One region of the Desulforamulus ruminis DSM 2154 genome, then DNA from elsewhere that is predicted to be linked to it. Evidence: riboswitches for the same ligand, from Rfam matches in the RefSeq annotation. Region 1 holds a riboswitch; each other region holds the start of a gene.
The links. Region 1 has a riboswitch for S-adenosylmethionine ahead of DESRU_RS00885 (homocysteine biosynthesis protein). Riboswitches for the same ligand answer to the same signal wherever they lie in the genome.
Positions count from the first base shown of each region.

Region 2: it holds a riboswitch for S-adenosylmethionine, as region 1 does, so the genes downstream of both, metK (methionine adenosyltransferase) here and DESRU_RS00885 (homocysteine biosynthesis protein) in region 1, are expected to answer to the same signal.
Region 3: it holds a riboswitch for S-adenosylmethionine, as region 1 does, so the genes downstream of both, DESRU_RS09300 (homocysteine synthase) here and DESRU_RS00885 (homocysteine biosynthesis protein) in region 1, are expected to answer to the same signal.

Region 1 covers NC_015589.1:159,370-169,019, reverse strand. Annotated here, with positions in the region: gene DESRU_RS00895 (UPF0280 family protein) at 1-376, opposite strand, end outside; gene DESRU_RS00890 (NIL domain-containing protein) at 378-779, opposite strand; gene DESRU_RS00885 (homocysteine biosynthesis protein) at 800-1,999, opposite strand; SAM riboswitch class I at 2,088-2,200, opposite strand; gene DESRU_RS00880 (hypothetical protein) at 2,297-2,509, opposite strand; gene DESRU_RS00870 (ribose-phosphate diphosphokinase) at 3,345-4,292, opposite strand; gene glmU (bifunctional UDP-N-acetylglucosamine diphosphorylase/glucosamine-1-phosphate N-acetyltransferase GlmU) at 4,408-5,772, opposite strand; gene spoVG (septation regulator SpoVG) at 6,045-6,299, opposite strand; gene ilvA (threonine ammonia-lyase) at 6,415-7,629, opposite strand; gene DESRU_RS00850 (NTP transferase domain-containing protein) at 7,662-8,444, opposite strand; gene DESRU_RS00845 (GntR family transcriptional regulator) at 8,437-9,129, opposite strand; gene ispE (4-(cytidine 5'-diphospho)-2-C-methyl-D-erythritol kinase) at 9,212-9,650, opposite strand, start outside.
Region 2 covers NC_015589.1:3,687,029-3,696,678, reverse strand. Annotated here, with positions in the region: gene DESRU_RS18355 (S8 family serine peptidase) at 1-889, shown strand, start outside; gene murJ (murein biosynthesis integral membrane protein MurJ) at 1,094-2,665, shown strand; gene DESRU_RS18345 (YlmC/YmxH family sporulation protein) at 2,632-2,985, shown strand; SAM riboswitch class I at 3,053-3,152, shown strand; gene metK (methionine adenosyltransferase) at 3,255-4,448, shown strand; gene DESRU_RS18335 (helix-turn-helix domain-containing protein) at 4,497-4,988, opposite strand; gene DESRU_RS18330 (ATP-binding protein) at 5,137-5,901, shown strand; gene DESRU_RS18325 (glycosyltransferase family 2 protein) at 6,042-6,503, shown strand; gene DESRU_RS18320 (GGDEF domain-containing protein) at 6,537-8,219, shown strand; gene DESRU_RS18315 (DUF1659 domain-containing protein) at 8,411-8,635, shown strand; gene DESRU_RS18310 (DUF2922 domain-containing protein) at 8,649-8,867, shown strand; gene DESRU_RS18305 (ComF family protein) at 9,198-9,650, shown strand, end outside.
Region 3 covers NC_015589.1:1,844,972-1,854,621, forward strand. Annotated here, with positions in the region: gene DESRU_RS09295 (YifB family Mg chelatase-like AAA ATPase) at 1-1,285, shown strand, start outside; SAM riboswitch class I at 1,410-1,517, shown strand; gene DESRU_RS09300 (homocysteine synthase) at 1,587-2,870, shown strand; gene metA (homoserine O-acetyltransferase MetA) at 2,899-3,816, shown strand; gene DESRU_RS21615 (DUF169 domain-containing protein) at 4,074-4,454, opposite strand; gene DESRU_RS21620 (DUF169 domain-containing protein) at 4,436-4,888, opposite strand; gene DESRU_RS09315 (CBS domain-containing protein) at 5,215-5,661, shown strand; gene DESRU_RS09320 (hypothetical protein) at 5,677-6,033, opposite strand; gene DESRU_RS09325 (hypothetical protein) at 6,230-6,439, opposite strand; gene DESRU_RS09330 (damage-control phosphatase ARMT1 family protein) at 6,595-7,452, shown strand; gene DESRU_RS09335 (DnaJ family domain-containing protein) at 8,062-8,433, opposite strand; gene DESRU_RS21765 (LysR family transcriptional regulator) at 8,657-8,875, shown strand; gene DESRU_RS09340 (LysR family transcriptional regulator) at 8,772-9,296, shown strand; gene DESRU_RS09345 (ArsB/NhaD family transporter) at 9,443-9,650, shown strand, end outside.

The sequences.
Region 1 (9,650 bases):
CATTCTCTACAATGACGTCCCGGGAATGCCTGGCTAATTCCCTCCCCACTTTTTGAGAAAAGGCCCCGGCCACCGCCGCCATGGGACCGACCCCCGCCAACTGAGCCGCTTTGGCCATCTCCACCGCCAGCTCCGGCGCCCCCGGCAGTAACCGGTGAGGCACCAGGGTGGTTTTGAATTCGGGGTCCCTTTGAATATATTCCTCTAATAATAAGCGCTGTTCTTTTACCAGACGTTCCACCCATTGAACCAGTTCCGGTGAAAAACGCTCCCGTCTCACACCGATATCCAGGTCGGTCTCTTTAATCATCACCTGAAAATGGATTAAATCCACCTGCCGGTGCAGGTCACGGTATGTCCGTTCGGTATAATCCAAGTTAAATCCTAACCTCCATGGCCCTGACCGGGCAAACCTTTAAGCATTGCAAACAAACCACACATTTATCGCCATCAAATTGCACTTCCATGGACGGACGTTCCATATACAGGGCGCCGGCCGGACAGTGACTGGTACAGGCGCCGCACATAGTGCAACGCTCGTTATTGCGCACCACTTCCTGGGTTAAAGGGTGCACAGTAATTCCCTGACTGCGCAGGTATTCAATGCCGTCTTCATACCGCTCTCCTACCAGATCCAAAACCATGGTTCCTTCCAGATGCGGATTAATCTTCGCCTTTATAATGTTAACCACCAAGTCATAATCTTTAACCAAATGGTAAATAATAGGTTGGTCCGAAGTACTGGAACCAAACCGGAGAACAATTTTATGAGGCGCCATAAGCCGTTTGCTCCTTCCCTTTACTTAATCTCCAGGGTTTTTGCCATAATCCCGGCATCGGGTCCGGGAAGCAATTGAACCGGTTCTCCCAGTAAAAAGTCTCCCTTTTGTATCCATTCCTTCAAGGTGCGGGCAATCTCCCTGGCTTTCGGGTAACTGGAAAGGGGCACCGTGGGAATCTCTTGACCTTGTACGGTAATTTTACCGGATTTCAGTTGAGCATAGCTCACCAGCCCAAGGTTGCCGCCAACCCGGTTGGGGTAGTTATCGCTGTAATCCACCACCGGGGCATGCAGTTCTTCATCGGATAAGGCAGCAAAACGAAGAATCTCTTCATTTAAAATGGGGATGGGAATCCCTAAACCAACGGTGAGGGTGGCTCCGTATCCCTGGTAGCTGGTACCTCTAAGCCACTGGGGTTTCATTTGTTTTAAATCTCCCAGTACAGAGAGAGTGCCGCCGGCAGAGCCCACAATATTCCCTTCAGCATCCTTTAACCATCCCGGGAAGTGCTGGGTGCCGTTCCAGACCACATAGCCAATACCGCCCCCCAGGAAGATGCGGGTGCCAATGCCAATGGTGGCAAAGTTAGGATCTTTCATCAAGGGGCTTAATTGTCCGGAAGTGGAATAGGTTGCATTGCCTAGCCGGGGTTTTAACGTACCCATATAAGTATAAATAGTCTTTTCGCTTAAGTTTACCGCGCAGTTATAATTCTGATAGGCGTTGCGCGGGTTAAATAAAATGGCTTCATTCATGTCATCCAAGGTAATGGTTGTTTCAATTTCCTTGCGCGGATAGCAATCGGTACCATAGGACAGCGCCTTCAGCTTTACCGGCTTATGGCTTACCAGATCTTCAATGACATGGCCGCCGCCATAGCGGAACTCTCCGGGAAAGTTATTATTGGCCGGATCATCTTCGGGTATCTCGGTAACGCCAATATAGGCATCCACAGCGGCAATGCCGGTATAGGCCGGAACATTATTGAGGGATACTTTTTGCATTCTCATACGGGGAGAAGAGTGACCAAAGTTTAAAAAAGCACCGGAAGAACACATGGGCCCAAAGGTTCCTGTGGTGACCACATCCACTTCAGCCGCTGTTTTCGCCAGACCCTGTTCCCGGACTTTGCCAATGACTTCCTCCGCGGTTAAAACCACCGCTTTACCTGCCCTGATGCGGGCATTAATTTCCGCATAGGTACGTTCAACACTCATTTTTGTCCTCCTTTCGTGCTCCTTGCCCCACCAATCATGAAAGCCTCTCCTTAACAGAAGAGGCTTCGCTAATCATCGCGTTGCACACCTCTTATCTGCCAGAAGATGATCATCTCCTGCAGGAATTAGCACCTGTCCGGGATATTTCCGGATGGTTGCCGGGTTTCATAGGGCCAGTCCCTCCACCTCTCAGGATAAGAGCACAGATATAAAATTGATGACATTAGTTTACCAATCTACCCGTTAACTGTCAACCATATTAAAAAAATTCATCCGCTAAACTTAAAAAGTAAAATGCTAGGCTGTACTGCTGCGAAACAACATCTCAATGACTCCAGGCCCTTTATCCTTGTGCAGTTCAAAAAATTTGGCCAGGCGGTTTAATTCGTCCGCATCCATAATGATGCGATAACCGGTGGGAAATTTAACCCAAAAAACTTTCCCTTCCTGCATATCGGTAACCTCCAGGCCATTATTTTTTAAATAATTGGCATCTTGACTATCCTTCATCCATTTCCCTCCCGCAATGATCATAAAAATTCAGTTTAAAAATAAGGGGCTTACCATAACTGAACACCAGTATATCTCGGATTCCAGGCACGCCTTGTGGCTCCTTATCTATTTTTACGGGAGCTGAAGCAGGCCTTCTGTGCCGGTAATTATTTACCCTTGAAACCTATGCTTTTCCGGTGGCCTTCCGTCCTAGGCCAAAGCCCGGTTCCTTCTCTAGCAGACCGTCTGGCCGTTCAAGTCGCCTACTCAGAAAAAGGAAAAAATAACAGGGTACTCCTTCGAACCCTGGTCTTTTCCTTTTTAGGTATGTTTGTTGCTCAGTTCATGCACACCCGGAACATTTTCGACCTTGAAAAAATTTCTGGATATGTATAAACAAAATCAAATTCACACACCCTAACTAAAAAAACACTGGGGGTGACCGCCACGAACAACCAGGATGAATCCCGCCCCGATCTCTTGGAAACAGGAGTCAACAGCGGCTCCTATTCACCGGAGGAACCGGAGGGAGAATTAAACGTTGATTTCTACCGGAATTGGTCTATCCATTGGTAATCCCGGCCCCTTATACTTTAAGTTTACTCAATTCTGGTCCGCTGGAACAGCCTTTTGTCACCGGGACCAAAGAAACACGACAATAGTCCCCGTCAACCCAGGACTATTGTCGCACTCAAAATGGATTAACTCCATTATAGCAGTTTTGGGTTTAATTAAAATAATACAAGTTTTACCAGTCCCAAGCCAACATCTCCATTAAAATACCCGTAATTCCGGCAACTCCCGGAAATTACGGGTTATTTTAATGCTCTTAGTAGCAAAAGCCGGGCTTTGCTTATGAAAACAGCTTGCTCACCGACAGGTCCTCGTGAATACGAATAATGGCCTCTCCCAGCAGCGGCGCCACGGAAAGTACTTTTATTTTATCAATCATTTTCTCCGGCGGCAAGGGAATGGTATTGGTAACTACAACCTCTTTAATGACCGATTCTTGCAAACGTTGGATGGCAGGGCCTGATAAAACGGCATGGGTACAGCAAACACGAATTTCCTTGGCCCCCCGTTCCATCAGCGCGGCGGCTCCTTTGGTAATGGTGCCCGCCGTATCGATGATATCGTCAATCATAATGACGGTTTTTCCTTTTATGCTGCCGATAACATTGGTGACCTCCGCCACATTGGGTTCCGGCCGGCGCTTATCGATAATGGCCAGGGGCGCTCCAATCCGTTCCGCCAGATCCCTGGCACGGGTAACCCCGCCGATATCCGGGGAGACCACCACCACATCGTCCTTTAAATTTTGATGAAAATACTCCGCCAGGATGGGAACCCCGGGTAAATGGTCCACCGGAATATCAAAAAAGCCCTGAATCTGTCCTGCGTGAAGATCCATGGTAATCATTCTGCGGCAGCCGCTGGCAATGATAATATTGGCTACCAGCTTTGCGGTAATGGGCGCCCGGGCCCTGGTTTTACGATCCTGGCGGGCGTAACCGTAATAGGGCACCACAGCGGTAATCCGCCGGGCAGAAGCGCGCCGGAGGGCGTCCACCATAATTAAAAGTTCCATCAGATGTTCATTCACCGGAGTGGAGGTCGGTTGAATAATAAAGGCGTCTGCTCCCCTTACGCTTTCCTCCACTTCCGCCCGAATTTCACCGTCACTGAATCTGGACACTTTCGAGGCACCCATGGCCACCCCAAGATATTGGCATATTTCCCGGGCCAAATCGGGATTGGCATTCCCTGCAAAAATTTTTAATCTCTTGCTTCCGGAAGACATCAATTTACCCCCAAACTTTAATTAGCTTTCAGCTTTGGGCTGTCAGCCTTCTGTTCTCTCCGTTTAATTAAAGCTCACCGCTGCCTGTCCAATGGCAGATATTGCCGGTTCCCTGTTAGGAACGCCTTTTCTTTGCCCAGTCCGCCACATTGGTTTGCCGTTCCCGGGCTACCCCCAAGGCATCCGCAGGCACATCTTTGGTAAGCGTTGAACCTGCTGCCACCACCGCGTTTTTCCCTACTTTGATGGGAGCGACCAAATTGGTATTACTGCCAATGAAGACCCCGTCTTCAAGGATGGTTTGATATTTATTTTTACCATCATAGTTACAGGTAATGGTTCCCGCTCCCACATTGACTTTTTCGCCAATGACGGCATCTCCCACATAACTTAAATGAGGGATCTTACTTTCATTGCCAATGGTGGATTTTTTAATTTCTACAAAATCACCCACTTTAGCCCTTTCGCCAATCTTTGTGTCTGGGCGAATATAGGCGTAGGGACCCACCACCGTGGAACTGCCAATTTGGCTCCCGGCCAACACCGAGTATTGGATCTCAACCCCGTTGCCGATGACGCAGTCGGTAATGTGACTGCCCGGGCCAATGGTACAGCCGCTGCCAATCACGGTATTTCCCTGCAGGAAGGTAAAGGGCAACAGTACACAGTCCCGGCCCACCCGAACCCCCGCATCAACATAGGTATTGCCGGGGTCGATAATGGTGACACCTTCCGCCATCAGCCCTTCCAGCACCCGACGGCGGAGAATTCCTTCCGCCCTGGACAACTGGATGCGGTCATTAATCCCCAGAATTTCACGGTTATCCTTTAAAGACACCGCTTTAACCGGCAGTGTCTGGCGGACAAAGATTTCAATAATATCCGTCAGGTAATATTCCCCCTGAGCATTGGCGGGGGATATTTCTTTTAGTGCTTGAAACAGACCGGAGACTTGGAAACAATAAACTCCGGTGTTAATTTCCTTTACCTTTAGCTCCTCGGGAGTTGCGTCCTTTTGCTCAACAATCCGGCACACATTGCTGTCGGGAGTCCGGATCACCCGGCCATATCCGGTGGGGTCCTCCATCTCGGCAGTCAGCAGTGTTGCCGCAGCCCCGGTTTCCTGATGGGCTTGCGCCAGTCTGGCCAGAGTATCCGCCCGCAATAGGGGCGTATCTCCACAAACCACCAGAAGATTACCGGAGAAATCCGCCAATTCTCCTTCCGCCTGCAGTAAGGCATGGGCTGTACCCAGTTGTTCTTCTTGCAGCACCACCCTGGCCCGGTTCCCTACAAAGTCTGCAACCTGTTTAAAGCCAAAACCGGCCACAACCACCGTTCGAGTCACTCCGGCTTGAGCAACCGCTCCCAACACCTGACCCAGCATGGGTTGTCCGCAAATAGGATGCAATACTTTGGGTAAATCGGATTTCATCCGTGTCCCTTTACCTGCCGCCAGGACCACCGCAGCAAGCTCCATCCGGCCCCCTCCTTATCACTAGAGTATATCCATGTTGTAGGATGAAAGATCTGAAACGGAAGACCTCCTCCTTCCACAGGGTTTTAAGGAAGCTCCCTTTTCTTACTAAATATAGCATATCCTCGAAGGGGAAAAGTCTTTCCACCAAGCTTAATTTTTCCACGGAAAAAGATCATTTCCTCTTTGTTCGACAAAATTAGTAAAAACAAAGAAAATTCCGACATAAAAAGGGAGCATTCGCTCCCTCATTTTCTCTATTGGATTGACTTAACTTAAATCGCTTCTTGGTAAGCTTGCAGGACTGCGCTTTGGATAATTTCTCTGGCAGAAGAAGTAATGGGATGGGCAATGTCTCGGAACTCACCATCGGGGGTTTTTCTACTGGGCATAGCCACAAAAAGTCCGTTCTGACCTTCAACCACTTTTACGTCATGGATTACAAAGGCATCATCCAGGGTGACAGATACAATGGCTTTCATCTTTCCTTCCTGGAGCACTTTTCGTACCCTAACATCAGTTACGTGCAAATCTTCACCACCTTCCGCTGTTACCAAATTATGTTAGCCTAGATATTCTTCAGCGAAAGGCAAATTCCTTCTTATTTCAAAACTTTCTTTTAATTTATTCAAAAAAAATTTACTACTATTTCAAGATATCCGCCACATAACCTATCTGGTGCATTTCTTCGACAATTTGTTCAATATGTTGAGAATTTCTCGTTTCCAAAGCAATTTCTACTTCTGCCTGTTTTAAGGGAACGTTGGGTTTGATCCGGTCATGGGCAATGGAGATCACGTTGGCCCCGGAAGCAGCCACCGTTGAAAGAAGTTTTTGCAACGCCCCCGGCCGGTCGGATATCATAGTACGCAGGCGCAGATAACGACCGGCTTTCACCAGCCCCCGCTCAATGATGATTGATATCACATTCACATCAATATTCCCACCACTTAAAATAACCGCAACCTTTTTTCCCATTAAGTCACATTTTTTATGGATTAAAGCCGCCATACCAACCGCCCCGGCACCCTCCACCATCAGTTTAGAACGCTCCAGCAGCATCAGGATAGACCAGGCAATCTCCTCATCATCCACGGCAATAATTTGGTCCACATATTTTTGTACCATGGCAAAGGTAAGGTCTCCGGGACGCCGTACCGCGATCCCGTCCGCAATGGTCTGAGCCGAATTTAATTCCTGAATTTTCCCCGCCCGGCAGGCCTCCAGCATGCTGGGAGCACCGGCAGCCTGGACCCCGATGATTTGCACTCCCGGCCTTTGCTCTTTAATGGCGCAGGCTACACCGGAGATCAGTCCTCCGCCCCCAATGGGCACCACAACCGCATCCACATCCGGCAGGTCTTGCAAAAGCTCCAGCCCAATGGTACCCTGCCCGGCGATGACCAGAGGGTCATTAAAGGCATGAACAAAGATTGCTCCGGTTTTTTCCCGAATTTCCTGGGCTGCGGCAAAGGCTTCATCATAAACCTGGCCCCGCAGTACAACTTCGGCTCCGTAGGCCCGGGTGGCTTCGATTTTGGTAATGGGCGCTCCTTCCGGCATGACAATGGTGGAGGAAAGGCCTGCCCTGGAAGAGGCAAAGGCTACTCCCTGGGCATGATTTCCTGCCGAGGCAGCCACCACGCCGCCGGGGGATCTCCCCAGAGTGGCAATTTTATTGTAAGCCCCCCGCAGTTTAAAGGAACCGGTTTTTTGCAGGTTCTCCAATTTGCAAAAAACCTTGCAGCAACTTACTTCGCTGAAGGTTTCAGAGGGCTCCAGGGGCGTATGTCTGCTGACTCCCTGCAATCTTCTGCGGGCATGCAAAATATCTTGTAAGGTTACCGGGATTTGGGCCACGTCTAACTGCTCCTTTGATGATTCAGAAAGTTTCAAGTGGATTTACAAACATCCCCCGGGGCGCTCTGTGGCAGTTCACCATCCAGTATCCGCCTGGCCAGCAGTAAATCACTGGGTTTATCCACATCCACCCCAATTTCCGGGCAGCGGCAAATCACAGCCCTGCCGTCAATTCCCAGCAGGGTGGAAGCCCTGTGCTGCGCCTCCAAAAGAGAAAGGGCCCTGAAAAGGAATTTAAACAGAGGTCCGATTCCCACCCGCCGGGCCAGAGCCAGGGGATGCTTACGCAAATTTACCAGTTCCTGGCCCACTCCCATGCACTTCTGCACCGCCTCCGGGTTGACCAGAAATAAATTGCCGCTGGTGAAAATTCCCTCGGTAAACCGGACATAGGTCCGGCGGACTTCCGGAAACTTTTCCTCCACAGCCTCCCGGGGAACCAGTGGAAAATAAAGGTCCGCTTGCCGGTCACCACAGAGCCCGATGAATTCGTCCACAGCGCCGGGAGTCAGCAGCGGGATGTCGGAAGTTACCAACAAAAAGGGGCGATCCATCCGAGCACTGCCCAGCCGGACATTTTCCATTACCGTCTGGCCGGAGGGGATCAGTTCCAGTCCCGGTGGTAAAACAGCCGCTAAATCCGGTGGTCCCACCACCAGTACCCGACCCACTTTTCCGGCCTGAAGCAAAGCCTGAGTCACATAGTTCACCATGCTGGAGGATCCTATTTTAATCTGAGCCTCGTATTGGACATCGCTGCAGGATTGCAGCAACCCGTTATTTTTGCTGCCGGCTAAAACCAGCGCATCAATCATGTTCCTTTTTTTCCCCCTTCAGGGAGTTAAGCATAATGTTTTCTGCATTATAAATATGTTCTCTGGCCAAGGTCTGGGCCAATTCCACATTCCGCTCGGCAATGGCATCCACAATTTGCCGGTGCTCTTCAATGGCATCTTTACTTCGCCCGGGCTGTGACAGGGAAACCGTACGCACCCGCTGGATGATTTCCCGCAAGTGGGTGATAATGGTCAACAGCCGTTCGTTGCGGCTGGCTTTATATAAGAGATCATGAAAATCCGTATCGGTTTCCACAATGCCGTCAATGTTTTGCTGATTGGTTTGCTCGGAATAGGCCACCAGGGATCGCTCCAGGTTTTCAATTTCTTCACTGGTGCTTCGTTCGGCCGCCAGCCCGGCTGCCAGCGCTTCCAAAGAAGCTCTGACCTCAAAGACGTCGGTAATATCTTTCAGGGAAATTCCGGCTACATAGGCCCCTTTACGGGGAATCATAACCACAAAACCCTCCAGCTCCAACTTCCGGATGGCCTCCCGCACCGGGGTACGACTGACTCCCATTTCCTCGGCCAATTGAATCTCCATTAATCTTTCCCCCGGCTCTAATTTCCCGTTAATAATGGCCTCCCGCAGGGTTTCAAAAACGATTTCCCTTAAGGGCTTATAAGCGTCTAATTTAATGGGAACTAGTCTGGATTCCGCCATGTTTCCGCCTCCTTATTGCAAATGGTTTATGGTTTATGGTTTATCTTTTCCTGATATTTCTTTTTACGCTTGGTATAAAAATTTATTCCGGCCTTTTCATCTCGGTAATTATAACCTGACCTTCCAGGTCTCCCAATTTTGAAGCAATTTCTCCGGCCCGTTGCTTGTCCCGGGTTAACCCGAAGACCGTCGGGCCGCTGCCGGACATTAAAGCCCCTTGGCAACCGGTCTGTACAAGCTTCTCTTTAATTGTTTGCAGTTGGGGGAAAAGCTCCAGGGTAACACTTTCCAATACATTGCATAACCCTCCGGCCAGTTCATCCAAATGCCCTTTGGCCAGGGCCTGAACCATGGCGGCAGTATCGGGCCGGGGGCCAAGACGGTCTAAATTCAGTCCCTGATAGATCTTTGCCGTAGGAACCCCAAAGGGGGGCTTTACCAAAATAACTCCAAAGGAAGGTGCCGGAGACAAAGGCTCCAGAATTTCACCAATCCCCCGGGCCAACATGGTTCCTCCGGCC
Region 2 (9,650 bases), 440 kb from region 1:
GCAGACAGTGGGTGAACAATCTCTGCCTGCCGCAGACCCGTTTATGTACCTGCGTCCGGTAGGAAAGCTGGTGGAGATCCGGCCTACTCTGGTATGGCCGGACGGCAGTCAACTGGCAATTAGTTCTTCCAATTCCTTCCTTAAGGTAACCATTACTTCTCCTCTGGGATCCACTGCCGGGTTAAACCTGCAGCGTTTAGGGACCTATCGATATAGTGAATTATCCCAGGTGTGGGGGCTGGTAAACATTGATTACAATCCGGATACAGGCAGGTCCACTTTCTATACCAACCGGTTCGGAAAATTTGGCATTTTGGAGGCTAGCCGAACCTTTGAAGACATTACAGACCATTGGGCCAGGACGGATATAGAGATTATGGCGGCCCGCCAGATTGTAAGGGGTATGGCCCCGCAGACCTTTGCTCCGGATCTTACCGTAACCAGGGGACAATTTACAGCCATGCTGGTTCGGACTCTAGGCCTTTCTGAAGAATCCGTCTCCCCTGCCGAGTTCTCAGATTTACCCGGGGATTACTGGTGCGCCGGGGCTGTGGGCACCGCAGTAAAAATGGGCCTGGTTTCCGGTTACGGCGACGGAACCTTTGGTGCCAATGATCCCATTACCCGGGAACAAATGGCGGCTATGCTGGTCCGGGCCATGCGTTATGGTACGGAGAAAAACCTCAATGAAAGCGCACTGAATCCCATCCATTTTACCGATGAGGAAAACATCTCCTCCTGGGCTAGGTCCTCAGTGGCTATTGTGGCGCAGGAGGGCCTTATGAAAGGCAGGGAAGCCGGAGGCTTTGCTCCTCAGGAATTTACCACCCGGGCCGAGGCTGCTGTTGTGATGGTGCGGCTGCTGAGCTATCGGGGGAATAACTGGTAGCTGTCGGTTGTCAGAAACAACCATTAAGAATCAATATTTACTTAGAGAAGGGTTTTCACCGGTTGAAAGCCCTTCTTAATTTTTATTATTAAGCGATACTGAAGGATATAGGCGAAAAGAGTCGAATATACTACCTTTGTTGTGATGAGTTTATCAGTACTAACCATAAAACCGATAGCTGAAAGCCAATAGGAGGTCCTTTGATTGTCCACTGGAAGAATTATTGCCAGGGCGGCCCTGGTTGTGGCCGTAATTAATCTCTTATCCCGTATTTTGGGTTTTGTCCGGGAACAGGCCATTGCCTATATGTTTGGAGCTACCAGCACCACCGATGCCTATGTGGTGGCCTTTAACATTCCTTACACCGTTTTTGCTATTATCATTGGTGCTTTGGCGGTGGTGGTGATCCCCGTTTTCAATGAATATGTGGCCAAAGGCCAGAAGGAAGAGGCCTGGCGGTTGTTTAATACCGTGATCACCCTGGTGGTTCTAATCTTTGCAGCATTCACTGCGGTCGGAATTTTTGCGGCCCCACTGCTGGTCAAGCTGACAGCTCCGGGATTAGATCCGGGAACCGCTGCCTTGGCCGCCCGGTTGACGGCCATTATGCTGCCAATCCTGATCTTTTACGGATTGGCCACCGTGTTTCAGGGATTGCTAAATGCCAATCAGGTCTTTGCCATCCCGGCTCTGAGTACCAGTGTTACCAACGTGGTGATCATTGCGTCAGCCCTGACTCTAGGGGGCTGGTACGGCGTAGAAGGTTTGGCTGCCGGAACCGTGGTGGGATTTATTCTCGCCGCCCTGATTCAAGTTCCTAAACTCAAACAGCAGGGCTTCCGGTATAAATTTTCAACGGACTGGCGTCACCCGGGAGTTCGTAAGGTTCTTTACCTGGTGATGCCGGTGGCTATCGGCACTTCCCTGAACCAGATTTACCTGATTATAGACCGTATTTTGGCTTCAGGACTGGCGGCCGGAAGCATCTCCGCCTTGAATTACGCCAACCGGCTGATTTTAATGCCCATTGGTTTTTTTGTGCTGGCGGTGGGCACTGCTTTTTATCCCACCATTACCCGCCTGGCGGCGGAGAAGAAACAGCGGGAGCTGTCTGAAACCGTGGTGGGTGCCTTCCGTCTGGTGACCCTTTTTGCCCTGCCGGCGGGAGTGGGGCTTCTGGTGCTGGCCACTCCCATTATTCAATTGCTTTTTGAACACGGGAAATTTGATGCCCGGGCTACGGAAATGACAGCCATTGCCTTGGTGTTCTACTCCATCGGGCTGGTGGGCCAGGCGGCCAACATCATTCTTACCCGGGGTTTTTACGCACAGCAGGACACTAAGACACCGGTGAAGCTAATGGCCGTTACGGTGGTGGTCAATTTGATCTTCAGCCTGCTGTTGATTGGTCCGCTAAAACACGGCGGATTGGCCTTGGCCAATTCCATTGCTTCCCTCCTGAACACGGTAATGCTTTCCTATTACCTGAATAAGCGGATCCCGGGCATGTGGGAGGCCAAACTCTTTAAATTTCTGGGACAGATTTCTCTGGCCTCCGCCGCCATGGCAGCGGGAGTCTGGGGGATGAATCATCTGGCGGCCGGCCTGCTGGGCGGCCTGGGAACCCTGGGGCTGGCCCTGCAGGTGGCGGCCAGCATCATCGGCGGGGTGGTTATCCTGCTGTTGTCGGTATTCCTGCTGAGAATGGAAGAGGCCAACCTGATGGCCCGCTATGCTGCCAAATGGATGGGACGGCTGCGCCCTTCCAAAAGCTAATTGATTGCGCACCCTTTGCCCGGCAGATGCATAGCATGGGGTTAGGGGAGGTGGCGGCATTGATAAAAGCAACCCAGTTGGAGACCAAGGATATTGTAAACCTGTCGGATGGCGCCAGACTGGGGCCCATCAAGGATTTGCACATTGACCTGGAAACAGGCAGGGTAGTGGCCTTGGTGCTGCAGGCTCCGCGCAAATATTTCGGACTGATGCGCTCCGGCCGGGATCTGGTGATTCCCTGGGATCAGGTGAAAAAATTTGGGCTGGACACCGTGCTGGTGGATTTACAGCCCCTGGACCGGAGTTTTTATCAGGAGTAAGATATTTTTAATTTGACACATTGTACCTGCTTTGCTAAAATAAATCTGGCAAAAATAGATTCTGATGTTCTCATCAAGAGAGGTGGAGGGACTGGCCCGATGAAACCCGGCAACCTCACGTAAGGTGCCAAGTCCTGCGGGGAAGTGTCTTTCCTGACAGATGAGGTTATTGAGGCAGGCTGGGGAAAAGAAAAGACCTCTCCGTAAATGGGGAGGTTTGTTTTTTTAGTGATGAGACAGGGAATATTGAATAATTAGGAGGGAACCCAGTGAGCAGAAAATTATTTACTTCTGAGTCCGTAACCGAAGGTCACCCCGATAAGGTGGCAGACCAGATTTCCGATGCCATATTGGACGCCATTCTGGCCAAAGACCCAATGGCCCGGGTTGCTTGCGAAACCTTTGTAACCACCGGCATGGCCGTGGTAGGCGGCGAAATTTCTTGCAGTTGTTATGTGGATATTCCCAAAGTCGTGCGGGAAACTGTCCGGGGCATTGGATATACCCGGGCCAAGTACGGTTTCGACGGGGATACCATTGCTGTGCTGACCGCCATTGATGAGCAGTCCCCGGATATCGCCATGGGTGTGGACAAGGCGCTGGAAGCCAAAACCGGGGAAATGAACGAGGCAGAGATTGAGGCCATCGGTGCCGGGGATCAGGGTATGATGTTTGGTTATGCCACCGACGAAACCCCGGAATTTATGCCGCTGCCCATCTCCCTGGCCCACCGGATGGCCCGCAGGCTGGCGGAGGTACGTAAAACTGAACTGCTGGACTACCTGAGACCGGACGGCAAAACCCAGGTAACGGTAGAGTATGACGGTAACAAACCTTCCCGGATTGATACGGTGGTGGTTTCCACCCAGCACCACCCGGAAGTTTCCCTGGACAGAATCCGTCAGGATATCATCGAACAGGTGGTGCGCCCGGTGCTGCCCCCAGAACTGGTGGATGCACAAACCCGTTTCTTCATTAACCCCACCGGACGCTTTGTAATTGGCGGACCCCACGGCGATGCGGGACTTACCGGCCGTAAAATCATTGTGGATACCTACGGCGGCAGTGCCCGCCACGGCGGCGGCGCTTTTTCCGGCAAAGACCCCACTAAAGTGGATCGCTCCGCCAGCTATGCCGCCCGCTACGTGGCTAAAAACCTGGTGGCAGCCGGCCTGGCCAGCCGCCTGGAAGTTCAACTGGCCTACGCCATTGGTGTGGCCCGTCCTGTCTCTGTAAGGGTGCAAACCTTTGGCACAGGTAAGGTTAGTGACGATGTTTTGATTGATTTAATCAACCGCCACTTCGACCTGCGTCCGGCTGGCATCATTAAAACATTGGATCTGCGTCAACCCATCTATAAACAAACTGCGGCCTACGGTCACTTTGGACGCAACGACCTGGACCTCCCCTGGGAACGTACCGATAAAGCGGAGATCCTCCGGGCAGAGGCCGGTTTAGAGTAAAAAAGCATAGGTAAAGATGAAAACCAGGTCCTATGGACCTGGTTTATTCTAGGAATCCTTCTTTTTATCCGGTTTCTTGCCCCGGCTTTGCCGGGTGTATTTTTCACCCGGTTCCTGTACGAGCAACGGGTTCTCCAAATATTCCTGGACATAGGTTTGCTTTATCCGCCGGATGGTGTTGCCTAAAGAAATTAACCATTCTCTGATGAGTTCATTGGAATGGCCTTGGATTTTAAGGGATTGGATCAAACGAATCAAACCGTAATTTTCTTGATCCGAAGCAAAGGCCAAAATATCCGGCGGGAGGGAAGGCAGATCCTTCCTTTCAAGAATTAAAGTATCCGTAAGACCCAGCAAATAATCCGTACTGCAATTGAAAAATAGAGCTAATTTTCTTAGCGTATCGGGGTCCGGCTGGCGTTTTTCTGTTTCATAAAGGGCAATGGCTGATTTTCCGATATTGAGTGCATCGGCCAGCCCTTGCTGGGTAAGGCCTCTATCTTCTCTCAGCTCTTTCATTCTGTCTCTAAAAATTCCCACAGGATACACCTCGAATCAATTATATCCTGCGAAATTTTTAGTTCAACAAATTGTTTCATGTTGAAATTAAAACCAAGATTTTTCTTGACAATATTTCAATATGAAATTAAATTAATAGATAAAAGAATAAAGATAAGGGGGTAATGCCGTGATCATTGATGTAGATCATGATCTCAGCTTACTTCAAATGATGGAAAACACAGGCAAGTATGACCCCTTTTTAAAAAAGGATCAGCCGGAACGAATCAATATTATAAGGGAAATTACAGCGGGAATTGCCCATGAAATTCGCAACCCCATGACCACCGTGCGGGGATTGCTGCAACTACTTCAACAAAAAAAGGAATGTTCTTTGTATCAAGACCTGTTCAAGGTGATCATCCAGGAACTGGATAAGACCAACGAGATCATTACTGAACTTTTATTCCTATCCTCGAAAAAAGCGACCAATCTTACCTTCCATAATCTTAACGACGTGATTTTATCCCTGCGGGATGTTCTGTTGGATCGGGCTCGGCAATATAAGATGCAGGTTACCATGGATTTGGCTGACCTGCCGGAATTGCTGCTGAATAGGGAAGAGATCCGGCGTTTAATCTTAAATCTAGCCCAAAATGGTTTGGAAGCCATGCCCACCGGAGGCAACCTGCAGATTAAAACCTTTATGGAGGAGGACAAGGTTGTCTTGACGGTGCAGGATCAGGGGGAGGGAATCGAACCGGAGGCCCTGGAGAAATTAGGAATCCCTTTTTATACCACCAAAGAGGAGGCGGTGGGCTTGGGACTGGCGGTTTGCTATGGTATTGCCGCCCGGCACAACGCCCGGATTGAAGTACATACAGGAAGCCTGGGCAGTACCTTCGCCGTTTATTTTGAAACGGATACCTGCCGCTGCAGCACGCCATTGGCTTAAAACTGGACGGTTCATTATAAACAGACCCTTATCCCTGAAACGGGGTAAGGGTCTGTTTTTTCAGGTCAATATTTCCATTCCTCCGCCGCGCACCCCGGCGGGCCGTTCACACATACTCTGAATTACAGGGGGTGTGCTCAATGGCGATGACCATCGAAAAGCTGATCCTAGTGATTCTTGCCTGTTATGGAATCTATCGGTTGGTCCAGGATGTTGCAGGCTCCATAAGGAGGCAGCCGGGGCCCCCGGTTAGTATGCTGGTGGTATTAAAAAACCGGGCTCAGGATGCGGAATATCTGATGCGCAGAATGGCCTCCTGGAGTAGGCACCAATGGGTTCAATTGGAGATTGTGGTGGTGGATGACGGTTCCCAGGACGATACCCCTTTCATTCTTCAAGGCTTGCAGCAGCAAATGGCCCTGCGGCTGATTACCATAGACCGGGAATCGCCCGGCATGGAGGAAGACCAGGACAGGGCCTTGTTAACGGGTCTGCTGTATTGTCATAACCCCTTGATCTGGCTGGTAGACCTTCGCAAGCTGCCGCAAAGGATGATGGCAGAAAGGATCTTTCGTGTATTTTTTTGCCAGGCCTGGAGGTAAATTGGGTTTATTGTCGAATATGGGAGTCGGGAGGTGAGGGCCATTTCTAGGCAGAGAGGTCTTACTTTACTCTATACCTGGACAATCATTTTATTGGGTTTCGGGTGGCTATGGAAGACCTTTCCCCAGCTCAATTTTGACCACGGCGGCACACTGGCGGCACTGGTTATCCTGGGGATGCTGTCTGAATGGATGGCCGTTCCCTTTAGCCAAGGTTATTTGTCCGGCAGTTATGTCATTGTATTGGCAACCCAGATGATCTTTGGGGGAGCCACCACAGCCTGGGTGACCGGCTTGGTCTCCTTAATTGGCTTCGGAGTGGCCAACCGGGGGAATCCCCTGCGGACCACCCTTTTTAACGGGTCCCAGAATATTTTGTCAGCCGCGGCGGCAGCTCAGGTATACCTGGCATTCGGCGGCGGGATTTTAGCTGCCGCTGCCTTTACCCTGGTTTACTTTGCCGTTCATCATGGGCTGGTGTATTTCCATCTGAAGCCTTATTTGGCCGAGAACCCCCGGCTTTTCGGCTGGCATGCCCTGCGCTGGGATAGTTATACTTACCTTTTTACCGCCCCTTACGGCGCTCTGATGGCTGCAACCTATTTCCAATTGGGAATTTTGTGGGCCCTGGTTTTATGTCTGCCAATCCTTGGGGCTCAGTTCCTGCTTGGGAAATATGTACATATGGAACAGGCCAATCGGGAATTTACCGCTCTTTTTCAAATGGCCCGGCGGCTACGAAAACCTGCGGACCCGACGGTTTTCTTTGATGATTTTTTACAGGAGTGCCAGAAAATTGTTCCCTACCACTCCGGAGCGGTTTATTTTTGGTCCCGGGAGCGCCAGCTTTTTTTACCCTTGGCTGCCCGGGGACCCTTGGAAAGAGAAATGAACAGCATTGTACTGGCGCCGGGAGAAGGTTTGGCCGGACGGGCGGTGGAAACCCGGGAGCCCTTTTTAATTGATGATGTACGGGACAGTGGCTCCCAGGAAGAAGCCAGACCCTTCCTACAGTTTCGGACAGTTTTGGCCGTACCTCTGGTTACCGGGGGAGAGGTCACCGGTGTAATGGTGCTGGGAGACCGCTATCCGGCCCTCTATGAGGACAAGCACATCCAAATGCTGACGGTTCTGGGCGGTCTGGCGGGGACTATATTGGTGCGGGGCATGCTGGAAGATCAAATCGGGGAATTAAAGGCTACCGACGCTTTAACCGGTTTTCTCAACCACAAGCAGTTTTACCAACGGGGCATTAAAGAAATGCTGCGCTCAGCCTCCACCGGCGAGGCGGTTTCCCTGCTGCTGATTGATATTGATCATCTTCGTACTTTAAATGCCAGGTACGGCCACGGAACCGGGGACAGTGTGTTTCAAATGGTGGGATCCATACTGCGAAACGTGACCCGGGCCACGGATATTCTCGGGAGGTATGGCGGGGGTGAACTGGCTGTCCTGGCACCGGGGGCCGACGGCATAACCGCTCTCAAACTGGCCGAACTTGTCCGGGTGGAGATCCGGGACCGGCGGCTGGTACCGGAGGAATCCCAACACCGGATACTGATTACGGCTTCCATTGGTGTTGCCACCTTCCCTCAAGATACCGACAACCCGGATCAGATTTTTTCAGGGGCGGAAAAGGCGGCGGCTTGTGCCAAGGAATGGGGCCGTGACCGGTCGGTAGCCTACAGCCAACTGCTGAAACAAAAAAGAGGATAGTTGCATAAAAAGATTCGCCTACTTGTGTCAAGTGGGCTTTTTTTCTTGAATAGGATGTTGTTTTTTGGTTAAAATTCACTTTTTTAATGCCGATCCCGGCCAAATAGGTTTTTTTCTTTCTTCCGGGAAAGGGTTAAAATGAACGCAAGCGCTAAACAAAAGGGCCGGCCCGAAAAAAGGAGGAATACCCTATGGCAGTGGTTAAACAACCCTATTCCTGCAGTATGAAAATGAAGTACCGGAACGGCGTCAATGCCCAAGGAGAAGCGGTCTACGTGAACCGCACCTTTTCCAGAATCAAAACGTCGGCTTCGGACCAGGATCTCTTTGACGTGTCCCAGGCCATTAACAGTCTGCAGGAGGATACCCTGGCAGCCGTGTACCGTGTGGACGACGGCGAATTAATTTCAGAGTAAGGAGGAGTAAAGGATGAGCAAAACGCTGGAAATGATCTTTACCAACGCCGCAGGCGGTAAAGTAACCCTCCGGGTGGCCAATCCCCGGGCCGATTTGCAGGAAGCCGAGGTAAGAGGTGTGATGGACCAGGTGGTGGCCAAAGACATCTTTACCAGCAGCGGCGGCAGTTTGATAAACGTAGCCGGAGCCCGGATTGTCAACCGGGATATAACGGAAATGGATGTTGTATAGAGACAAAGGGGCGGGATTCCGCCCCTTTGCTTTGGGGCAGATCTTGGGGGTCTAGCCTTATGAGTATTCTTAAGAGTCCTGTCCTTAGCCTAAAGGGTTTCCTTTGGGGTCCCGTCGGTGTATGTATTTATTGTGGGTCAAACAGTACCTGAGAGAAGGCCCGGATACAACGACTAGACCCTTAGGAAATGCCAATTGGTACGAAGGACGGGACCTTTAAGGAATACCCGTTAGGCTAACAACGAGATCCCAAAGAAAATCAGTATAAGGCAAATAACAGCAGGATTCCGGAAGCGCTTGGCGAAATGGGGCCGAAAGGAGGACTGCGGCATGCATTCATGGGTGGAAGCTTTGCTGAACCTGCTCTTTCCCGGCAGGGCCGGCTGCCGATTTTGCGGGGGGCGAAGCAGCAAGGCAATTTGTCGTCACTGCTTGAATAAGTTGGCAGATTGGGCCGCTAAACCCCGATGTTCCCTCTGCGGCACCCCGGTAAGCAAAAATGCTGCAGTCTGCCTCAACTGCAGCCATACCCGGCCTCCCTTTGAGCTGGCCAGAGCAGCGGGGCCTTATGAAGGAGGACTCCGGGAGGCTATCCGTTGTTTCAAATACCGGGGCATAAAGAGCCTGGCCCCGGTATTGGCGGAGCCAATGCTTCAGGTCACCTGCCGGCACCATGAATTTTTAAAGGCGCAGGCCGTACTTCCGGTACCTATTTCCCCGGGGCGCTTAAAACAGAGAGGGTTCAATCAGGCAGAATTGCTGGCCCAAGAAATTGCCCGGGGT
Region 3 (9,650 bases), 1.7 Mb from region 1:
CATTGCCGTCGGTATCCTGGGAGCTACCGGACAAATCCATGAAGCCTTGTATTCCGGCGTGGCCTTTATCGGGGAACTATCCCTGGACGGCTCTGTAAGGAGTATTCACGGCGTGTTGCCGTTGATTTTAGCTGCCAGGAAACTTGGTTTAAAGGGCGTTGTGATCCCCCGGGAAAACGCTCCGGAAGGGGCGCTGGTGGAAGATATGGAGGTGTTTGCCGTTTCTTCCCTGGCTGAACTTGCCTTGGCTTTAAGGGGTGAAGCGGAATTGGAGCCAGTTAAAAAAGAAGCTTATCCATACCGGCAAGAGCAGCCTCAGACAATCGTTGATTTTGCAGATGTTCAGGGGCAACTGACGGCGAAGCGCGCCCTAGAAGTGGCCGCTGCCGGAGGACACAATATTTTGATGATGGGCAGTCCCGGCTCCGGTAAAACCATGCTGGCCCGCAGAATACCAACCATTCTTCCGGATCTGACCTTTGCAGAGGCCATTGAAATCACTCAAATTTACAGTTTGGCCGGACAGTTAACCAATCACCAGCCCATTATCACCAGCAGGCCTTTCCGTTCCCCTCATCATACTTCCTCTGCCGCCAGTCTGGTAGGAGGAGGACGGTTTCCCAGACCCGGTGAAATAAGCCTGGCCCATCATGGGGTGCTGTTTCTGGACGAACTGCCGGAATTCCATAAAGACGCCCTGGAAGCCCTGCGGCAACCTCTGGAGGATGGTTTTATCAGCGTTTCCAGGGTGGCGGCCAGCATTGATTATCCTGCGTCAATCATGCTGGTGGGAGCGGCTAACCCCTGTCCCTGCGGATTTTTGTTGGACCCGGAAAAGGACTGCATCTGCACGCCCTATCAGGTACAGCGCTATATTAACCGCATTTCCGGCCCGCTGCTGGACCGGATTGATATTCACCTGGAAGTACCGAAGGTATCCTACGCAGAACTGACCGATGTTTCACCCGGCGAGCCTTCGGCGGCCATCAAGGCCAGGGTGGAAGAAGCCCGAGGGCGGCAGCGGGAAAGATTCAAGGATTCGGGAATCACCTGTAATGCCTCCATGGGTTCCCGGGAGGTCCGCCGTTACTGCCGTTTGGAGGCTTCAGCCGCCAAACTGCTGCAGGATGCTTTTAAACGCCTGGGACTAAGCGCCCGGGCCCATAACCGCATACTGAAAATAGCCCGAACCATCGCGGACCTGGACAACCAAAAGAACATCTTAACCAACCATCTGGCGGAAGCCATCCAATACCGCGGTCTGGACCGGTTGTTTAGAAACTGAGGGAAGGTTCTGAGAGCACCTTTACCACCAGAAAAAGATTAAATTGGAAGCTGTTTTAAAGAGTTGTAAGAAGTATTCTTGACACATTGTCCTCTGCAAAATATAATTAGAAAAAATAAAAAATCTCTTATCCAGAGCGGTGGAGGGAAAGGCCCTATGAAACCCGGCAACCGGTCGGCTTTAGTCGACAAGGTGCTAATTCCTTCAGGAAGTATTTCCTGGCAGATGGGAGGAAGTGGAACACAGAATGAACAACCCCTTCATCCATTGAAGGGGTTTAATTTTTTAAGGAGGTTACATCATGACAGAGAGAAAACTTGGTTTTGAAACCCTGGCCCTTCATGCCGGGCATCAACCGGATCGTGAAACACTTTCCCGGGCAGTGCCCATCTATCAAACGTCATCTTACGTATTCCGGGATTCCGAACATGCCGCCAATCTTTTCAGCCTTAAGGAAGAGGGTCATATTTACACCCGCATCGACAATCCTACCACCGATGTGCTGGAAAAGCGTCTGGCCGCCCTGGAAGGGGGAGTGGGAGCCCTGGCCATGGCTTCCGGACATGCCGCCATTGTGGCCGCTATTTTGAATATCGCCTCCGCAGGGGATGAAATCGTCTCTTCCACCAACCTTTACGGTGGGACGGTGAATCTATTCACCCATACCTTTGCCAGACTGGGTATCAAGGTAGTCTTTGTAAACCCCGAGGATCCGGAGAATTTCAGAAAGGCTATTACGGAAAAAACCAAAGCCCTCTTTGCGGAAACCATCGGCAATCCCCGGTGCGATGTCCTGGATCTGGAGGCGGTTGGAAAAATAGCCCATCAGGCGGAAATCCCCCTGATTGTTGACAGCACCTTTACCACGCCTTACCTCTGCCGGCCCTTTGATTACGGAGCGGATATTGTGGTTCATTCCACCACCAAATTTATTGGCGGGCATGGCACCAGCATTGGCGGCGTGATCATTGATTCCGGAAAATTTGACTGGAGCCAAAATGATAAGTTTCCCGGATTGAATCAGCCGGACCCCAGCTATCATGATATAACCTATACGAAAGAAATGGGGGCGGCAGCCTATATTGCCAAAGCAAGAACGCAGCTATTAAGAGATCTTGGGGCATGCGTCAGCCCCTTTAACGCGTTCCTGCTGTTGCAGGGCATTGAAACCCTGGCCTTACGGATGGAAAGGCATGTGTCCAATGCCCAAAGGGTGGCGGAGTTTTTACAACAGCACAGCCTGGTTAATTGGGTTTCCTATCCGGGGATAAAAGGCCATCCATCCTACGAGCTGGCTCAGAAATACCTACCTAAAGGAGCCGGGGCGATTTTAACCTTTGGCATTAAAGGGGGGCTTGAAGCCGGCCGGAGATTTATAGACAGTTTACAAATTTTTTCTCACCTGGCCAATGTGGGAGATGCCAAATCTCTGGTGATTCATCCAGCTTCCACAACCCACAGCCAACTGTCCGAGGAGGCCCTGAAGCAGGCGGGGGTTTCACCGGACCTTATCCGTATCTCGGTGGGGCTTGAAAGTATCGGTGATTTGCTGGAGGACCTGGATCAGGCTTTAAAGGCTCAATAGAATTTGACAATAGAGGGGTGGCTGAAGGATGCCCATTAAAATACCGGATCACTTGCCTGCAAGCCAAATTTTAACCAATGAAAATATTTTTGTGATGCATGAGACCAGAGCGGTGCGTCAGGATATACGGCCGCTGAAAATGGCGATCTTAAACTTAATGCCCACCAAGATAACCACCGAAACCCAACTCCTGCGGCTTCTGGGCAACACCCCGCTGCAGGTTGAAGTAGAACTGCTTCATACCGGTTCTCACTGGTCAAAAAATACGCCGGAGGATCATTTGGCGGTATTTTATAAAACCTTTGAGGAAGTAAAAAATCAGAAATTTGACGGTCTGATTATAACCGGCGCGCCGGTGGAGCAACTGGAATTTAACCAGGTTGATTACTGGGAAGAATTACAGGAAATCATGGAATGGTCCAAAGATCATGTCACCTCCACCTTGCATATTTGCTGGGCAGCCCAAGCGGGGCTTTATTACCACTATGGCATACCCAAATATGACCTGCCGGCTAAATTGTTCGGTGTATTCAAGCATTGGATTAATCGGAGCCATATTAAACTGCTCAGGGGTTTTGACGACGAATTTTATGTGCCCCATTCCCGTTATACCGAGGTAAGGCGAAGGGACATTGAAAGAGTGGAAGAACTGGAAATCCTATCAGAGTCGGATGAAGCCGGTGTCTATATCGTGGCTGCCAAGAACCGCCGGATGTTCTTTATTACCGGCCATTCCGAGTATGATCCGCTGACCTTAAAAGGTGAATACGAAAGGGATGTCAAAAAAGGGCTGGATATCCTTGTTCCCCAAAATTATTATCCGGAGGACAATCCGGAAAATGAACCGGTAGTAAAGTGGAGAGGGCATGCCCACTTGTTATTCTCCAACTGGCTTAACTATTATGTATATCAGGAGACCCCTTTTAATCTTACGGAGATAAAATAGGCAAAAGACTTTGCGTAGTGCCTTAAGAACGGCAGATAACCCAGTGAACAACCGGACTAATAAAAAATAGAACACGGATTCAACGGATGATACGGATTTACACGGATTTAAAATTAAAAATCCGTAACAATCCGTGGAAATCCGTAAAATCCGCATTCTATTCTTTTTTTGAAGAAATAAAGAGCTGCGCAATGCAACCATTCTGGTTTTTGCCACAGCCCCTGTTCATAGGTCCTCTACGGAAATCTAAAACCAAACTACTCGGCTTTATAATCTTTAAAACGAATCATCGGACATTTTTTGCAAACATCCACTCCCGGGAAATCTTGACCGCCGGCCCCCAAAAAGGAGCTCCCGCCATATTTAAAGGTTCTTTTAATTAATTGATCCGCTAACTGACTTATCTGCTTGCCAGGAATAAACAGGTTCACCTCGCCTTTTTCGGTTTTACCCGAGGTAAAGCTGCCTGCACACATGGTTTTCATTTCCGGTTTGTTTTCCTGAAAACAACGTACCGAACCGCCGCAGACCACCGAATTGATGGTATGGTTAGAAGTTACCGTGGGCACTTTACAGGCTCCGATATAATCATTAAGGATATGATAAGCCTGGAGTACATTTACCACAAAGAATACCACATCTGATCCACCGGGGTTTTGTATAGAGGCGCCGTCATAACGCCTTTTAACTGGCCAACGGGTAAGGTGGGCCGGGCTTGCATGCATTCCTTGGCCAGATCCCGGTCTGTGGTATATTTAACTTGTTCGTCAACCTCGGCGTCGGAAGCTTCACGGAAGCCAAATACCGTTCTGGCATTACCGCAGAGCAACTTGTCATCGGTAACCTTTACAATATAGTTGTCCATGCGGGAAGCCAGGGCAGCCTGACAAAAGGTCATCTTTGAAGCAGGCACCTTTTCCGGGATAAAAGCGTCAAACTCGTCTTGGTCAAAGAAAAATTTAATGGCCACCGGATTATATTCCAGTTTGTATAAAGCTTGAAAGGCTTTGTGCATATCCTCGTAGCTTAGATGGTTCCTTGTGGCCAGTTCAGCAACATTAATCAGCAGCAATTTTATTCCTCCTAAAGATGATGATAGGGATAAGCTTATGCTAATATGATTATAACAAAAAAGAGGACTTTTTTATGTAAATTTATGATTTAGATTATGGCATCAATGGCTTGGCAATCCGTTGCTGCCGTTTTCCACCAGAAAAGTTTGTTTTACTGATGATATGATCACTGCCAATATAAAAATAGATTTGACAAGGAGTGGGTAAATCCCGTAGTGTATTTAGTATCAACTACACTTTTTACCAGGTGGTATCGGAGAATAGGACGTTAAAATCCGCATAGGATTTAAGCCTGAGATTAAACTATAGTAGAGAGGTGATGGGGATGAAAGTAAAAGAAATCATGAGAAGTGATGTAATCACGGTAACAAAGGACATGACCATTCAGGAAGTTGCTGAAGTTTTAGTCACCCATAATATTTCCGGAGTTCCTGTTGTGGATGAAGCGGGGAGTTTGGTGGGGATGGTAACCGAGGGGGATCTTTTACATAAAGAGAGCAACCCCAGAATTCCCAAGTTTTTTGGATTGTTAGGTGGTCTTATTTATTTCGGCGGTGTTGATCAATACAAGGAAGATTTTAAAAAACTGGCCGCTTTAAAAGCTGCTGAAATAATGACCAGCAAAGTGATTACGGTTTCAGGGGAAGAGGAAGTGGGGCAAGTGGCCACTTTGATGATTGACAATAATATAAAACGCATTCCCGTAGTGGAAAACGGTAAAATGATTGGTATTGTAAGCCGGGCGGATATTGTCAAGACCCTGGCAAAATAGAAGCAGTGTATCTCGTCAGGGGTTAAAGCGCAGTTCTTCCGAACTGTAAGTCACCGCCGGTTGATTGTTTTTGGACGGTATAACAGTATAGCTAAAGGCCGAGGCATCCAGCAATAGTTCCTCATCCAATGCTTTCGTTGTGGGCTGCGGGGAGTTTTCTTCCCGAGGGAGTTCCCCTTGCGTTTCTTGCCGCTGCTCCGGGGCTTCTTTTGGTTGTTCCGGCTGCTTTATTTCCGTTGACTGTTCCTTAGGCAAAGGTTCACTGTTTTTGGTAGGGGAGTTCCCAATGATTTGGTCGGCGATAAAATAACCTCCGGCAAAAGCAAAGCAAAGAAAAACAATCAGTCCGAAAACAACTAAAAATATGCGCATGGTCCACTCCTAAGAATTTTGTAATTTAATAATGTTTTATGTAGAAAATACTCTAATCTATTTTGCCATAACAGCAAGATTATTTACAAGCGGCTGCATTACAAAATGATTCCGGTAGAACCAAGCCCCCGGTCATAAACCGGGGGTTGTTTATTCCTTAGGGCTGTGGGAACCAACAAAATATTTATGACGCCTCTTAAAATCGATGGATATTTGACAAAATAATTCCTAGAATAATGGCGATGATTCCTCCCCTGCGGTCTCCCCCGATAAAAGCCAGAAGGCCCAACCCCAAAAGAAGCCAACCTAAGAAAATAAAGATGGTAGGCAGGGAAACGCCAACGGACATAAAAAACCAGACGGCCAATAAAATCAGTAAAATTAGTAGTATGGCTACATTTTTCATTTGCCTCTCCTCACATCCTATGCGTTTTGTAGGATTAGTATTGGACAAGATCCCCAGTAATCCTTTAAAAGAATATAAACCTTGAGCAAGAAATAGTATTATTTTTGGCAGGTGTGGATGCCTTTTTCCGACTTTATTGAATCAGGAGGATTTTTATGAAAGCCTATATTGATTGTGTTCACTGTTATTTAAAACAAGCGGCTTCCTGCATGGCTTTTGCTCATGTTGATGAAGACCGGCAGCATCAGGTAATTTATGAACTGATGGATTTTGTAAAAGGAATGGATCGAAGGAACACACCCGCGGAAAATTCCACCGAGGCTTTGTTGGAGGTATACAAAAAGATTGCCAATGATGACCCTTATAAAGAAGCAAAGAAAAGTTCCAATGATCTTGCCTTAAAGTTATATCCTGCTCTAAAGGACCTATTAGAGGACTCTGAGGACCGGTTATACAGCGCGCTGAAAATTTCGGTTGCGGGCAATATTATTGATCTGGGCATTAACAAAAGCTTTGATATACAAGGCAGCCTACAATACAGCTTAAAAACGGGTTTTGCCAAGGATGACTATAGGGATTTTTTAGGAAAGCTTCAAAAAGCAAAAGAGGTCGTAATTATCGGGGACAATGCTGGAGAAATTGTCTTTGACCGGATTTTGGTGGAAGAACTGACCCGGCGGGGAAAAAAAGTGATCTATGTTGTTAAAGAGGGACCAATTTTAAATGATTCTACCATGGAAGATGCCTTTTACATTGGCATGGATAAAGTGGCCCGGGTTATCACCACCGGATCCCGTTATTTGGGCGTATCTTTTAACCATATTTCCCAAGAATTTTTATCCTTGCTGCAAAACTCCGAGCTCATCATTTCCAAGGGCCAGGCCAATTTTGAGACCTTGGAAGATCAAAGCTTTACCAAGGGCCGCATTTATTATCTGTTAAAAATAAAATGTGAAGGGGTTGGCAGGGTTGCAGGAGTAAATTTCGGAGACATCGTGTTTTTTAATAAATAAGCATTAGCAAAAGTTTTATAAGCCTTCCTTTTTTGTGGTCATAAACGTTATCCTGATAAAGAATTCTCTTTTTATTACAAATAGATTAAAAGCATAAAGATTATATTGACATGATTATTATATTTTAATACGATAACAGTAATCCAGGAAATAACCTTGGTTAAAGTACTGGTAACCCTGAAAAGCCCGATAGCGAAGGCTCTGGTGGCTGCTTTGATGATAAAGCCGTTTTGAGGGGGGTCCAAAGGAAGGCGACTTTTAAGCCGGATGAATTGAAGGGATCAACCTGATACTCTTCCTTGGAAGTAGGAAACGAAGCCAGGGAAGCAAAATCAAAACTCAGAAGGGGCAGAGACCAAAAGTCGTTCGTGGCAGTTCACCGGGTCAAGCGAAAAACTTCAAAGCTTCCAGAGAATCATTCTATGTGCACGTAGGATGAATAGATGGTCTGGTTGCAGAGAAGAATTCGGAGCAAGGGTAAAACTTCAAAAGGGGGAACGTTTCCGTTGAGGTCCTTTAGGAAAGGGTAAACCAATTCCACGCAGATGGAATTTGTGTTTACCCTTTCCGACGTAAATGCTCTTTTTAATTTAGCCCCCAATGCAGGCATTACCTGCCGAAACGTTCAAGCACTTTGTTTTTATAGCATTGAAGAACCGATGAAGAAACCTGCCTGTTTTCCATCAGCATATTAAAACGAAGAAGTTTTTCATTCAGTTTAACGTGGAGAGAGCTTTTTTCCCCTTCATCGTAACAGCAATCAATTAATTTTCGCAGGGAGATGATTTCATTTTTCAGGCTCATTTCTTCCGGCAGAACCCCCGCGTTTTTCAATAAAATATAGCCTGCCCGGAGTTCCTCCAGAACAGCAGATAAATCCTCTAATTCCAGAGGTTTTCCCGCACCGGGCAGGTGGTCAAACTCCCCCTGATGAATGGCTTGTTTAATTTTAGCTTCCGCAATATACCTAAAAACATCCATGGATTTCACCTGCCTGATAAGTGATAGATGCCTCAGCTATTTATATGCTTCAACTCAAAAGAGAAAAACCCTTTTGACGAGATTTATTTCTTATGAAGAATTATTCTATTTCTTTTATCAGCAACGTTACTACTTTATTAACTCAGTACTGAAAATTACGTAAAGTTTAACGAAAGCTAGATTAGAATATATTTCCCTAGAAATTCCTTTCGGAGGAAAATCGATGCGTATAGAACAATTAGAGTATTTTTTGGAAGTAGCTGAGTGTAAAAATATATCACAAGCAGCCGACAATCTGTTTGTTGGGCAATCGACAGTTAGTTCCGCCTATTATTGCTTTGGAAAAAGAGTTAAACATAAAGCTTATGAAACGTACAAGTCATGGCGTTGTGTTAACACCCATAGGCGAAGAAATGTTGCCAGTAATCCGGTCTATGATTAAACAATCTCAACAATTAAAATCCATTGCGGACCAGCAGCTTATTACAAAACAAGAAATTACATTAATAGTTAATCCTTCTGCTTTAAATATTTTGCTGACTAAAGTTTTACCTGAGATGCGGGATCTCTATGGACTTAACCGATTCCAAATAAAAGAAACATATGCCGGTACAGTTATTAAGAAAATACGAGCTAATCAGGGTACTATCGGCATTACTGCTGGGTCAGCAAAAGGCATTAGGCAAGCTAAAATATATGCTAAAGAAAATAAATTGACCGTAGAAGTGCTCAATAAGAAAGATAAATTAGTGCTATATTGTAACCAAAGCAATAAGTTTGCACAACGGGATAAAGTTTCTTTTTTTGAATTGTACAACGAACCTTTGCCGTATTTGAAGGGGTTCTGCCTAATCGTTCCATGACAGTTAGCTTGATTTGGTTTGAAGACACACCCTGACTACTAATACATGGTTGGACAGTGTGTAGATATGGAGGTTACTGGGGAGTTGAGCTTTAATACTTTGAAAGTTTATAATATATTAGTGCTAACGTAAGGAGATGTTCTTAAATGGAAGTTACAAATCAAGTAATTTTTGCCACAGTTGTTTTTCTAATTACTTATGCAGTTATTATCTCTGAAAAGATTCACCGGGCAGTGGTTGCCCTTTTTGGGGCCATGCTGGTCATTGTAGGGGGGGTTCTGCATCAGGAAAAGGCTGTTCAGGCCATTGATTTCAATACCATCGGTCTTCTGGTGGGAATGATGATTATTGTTG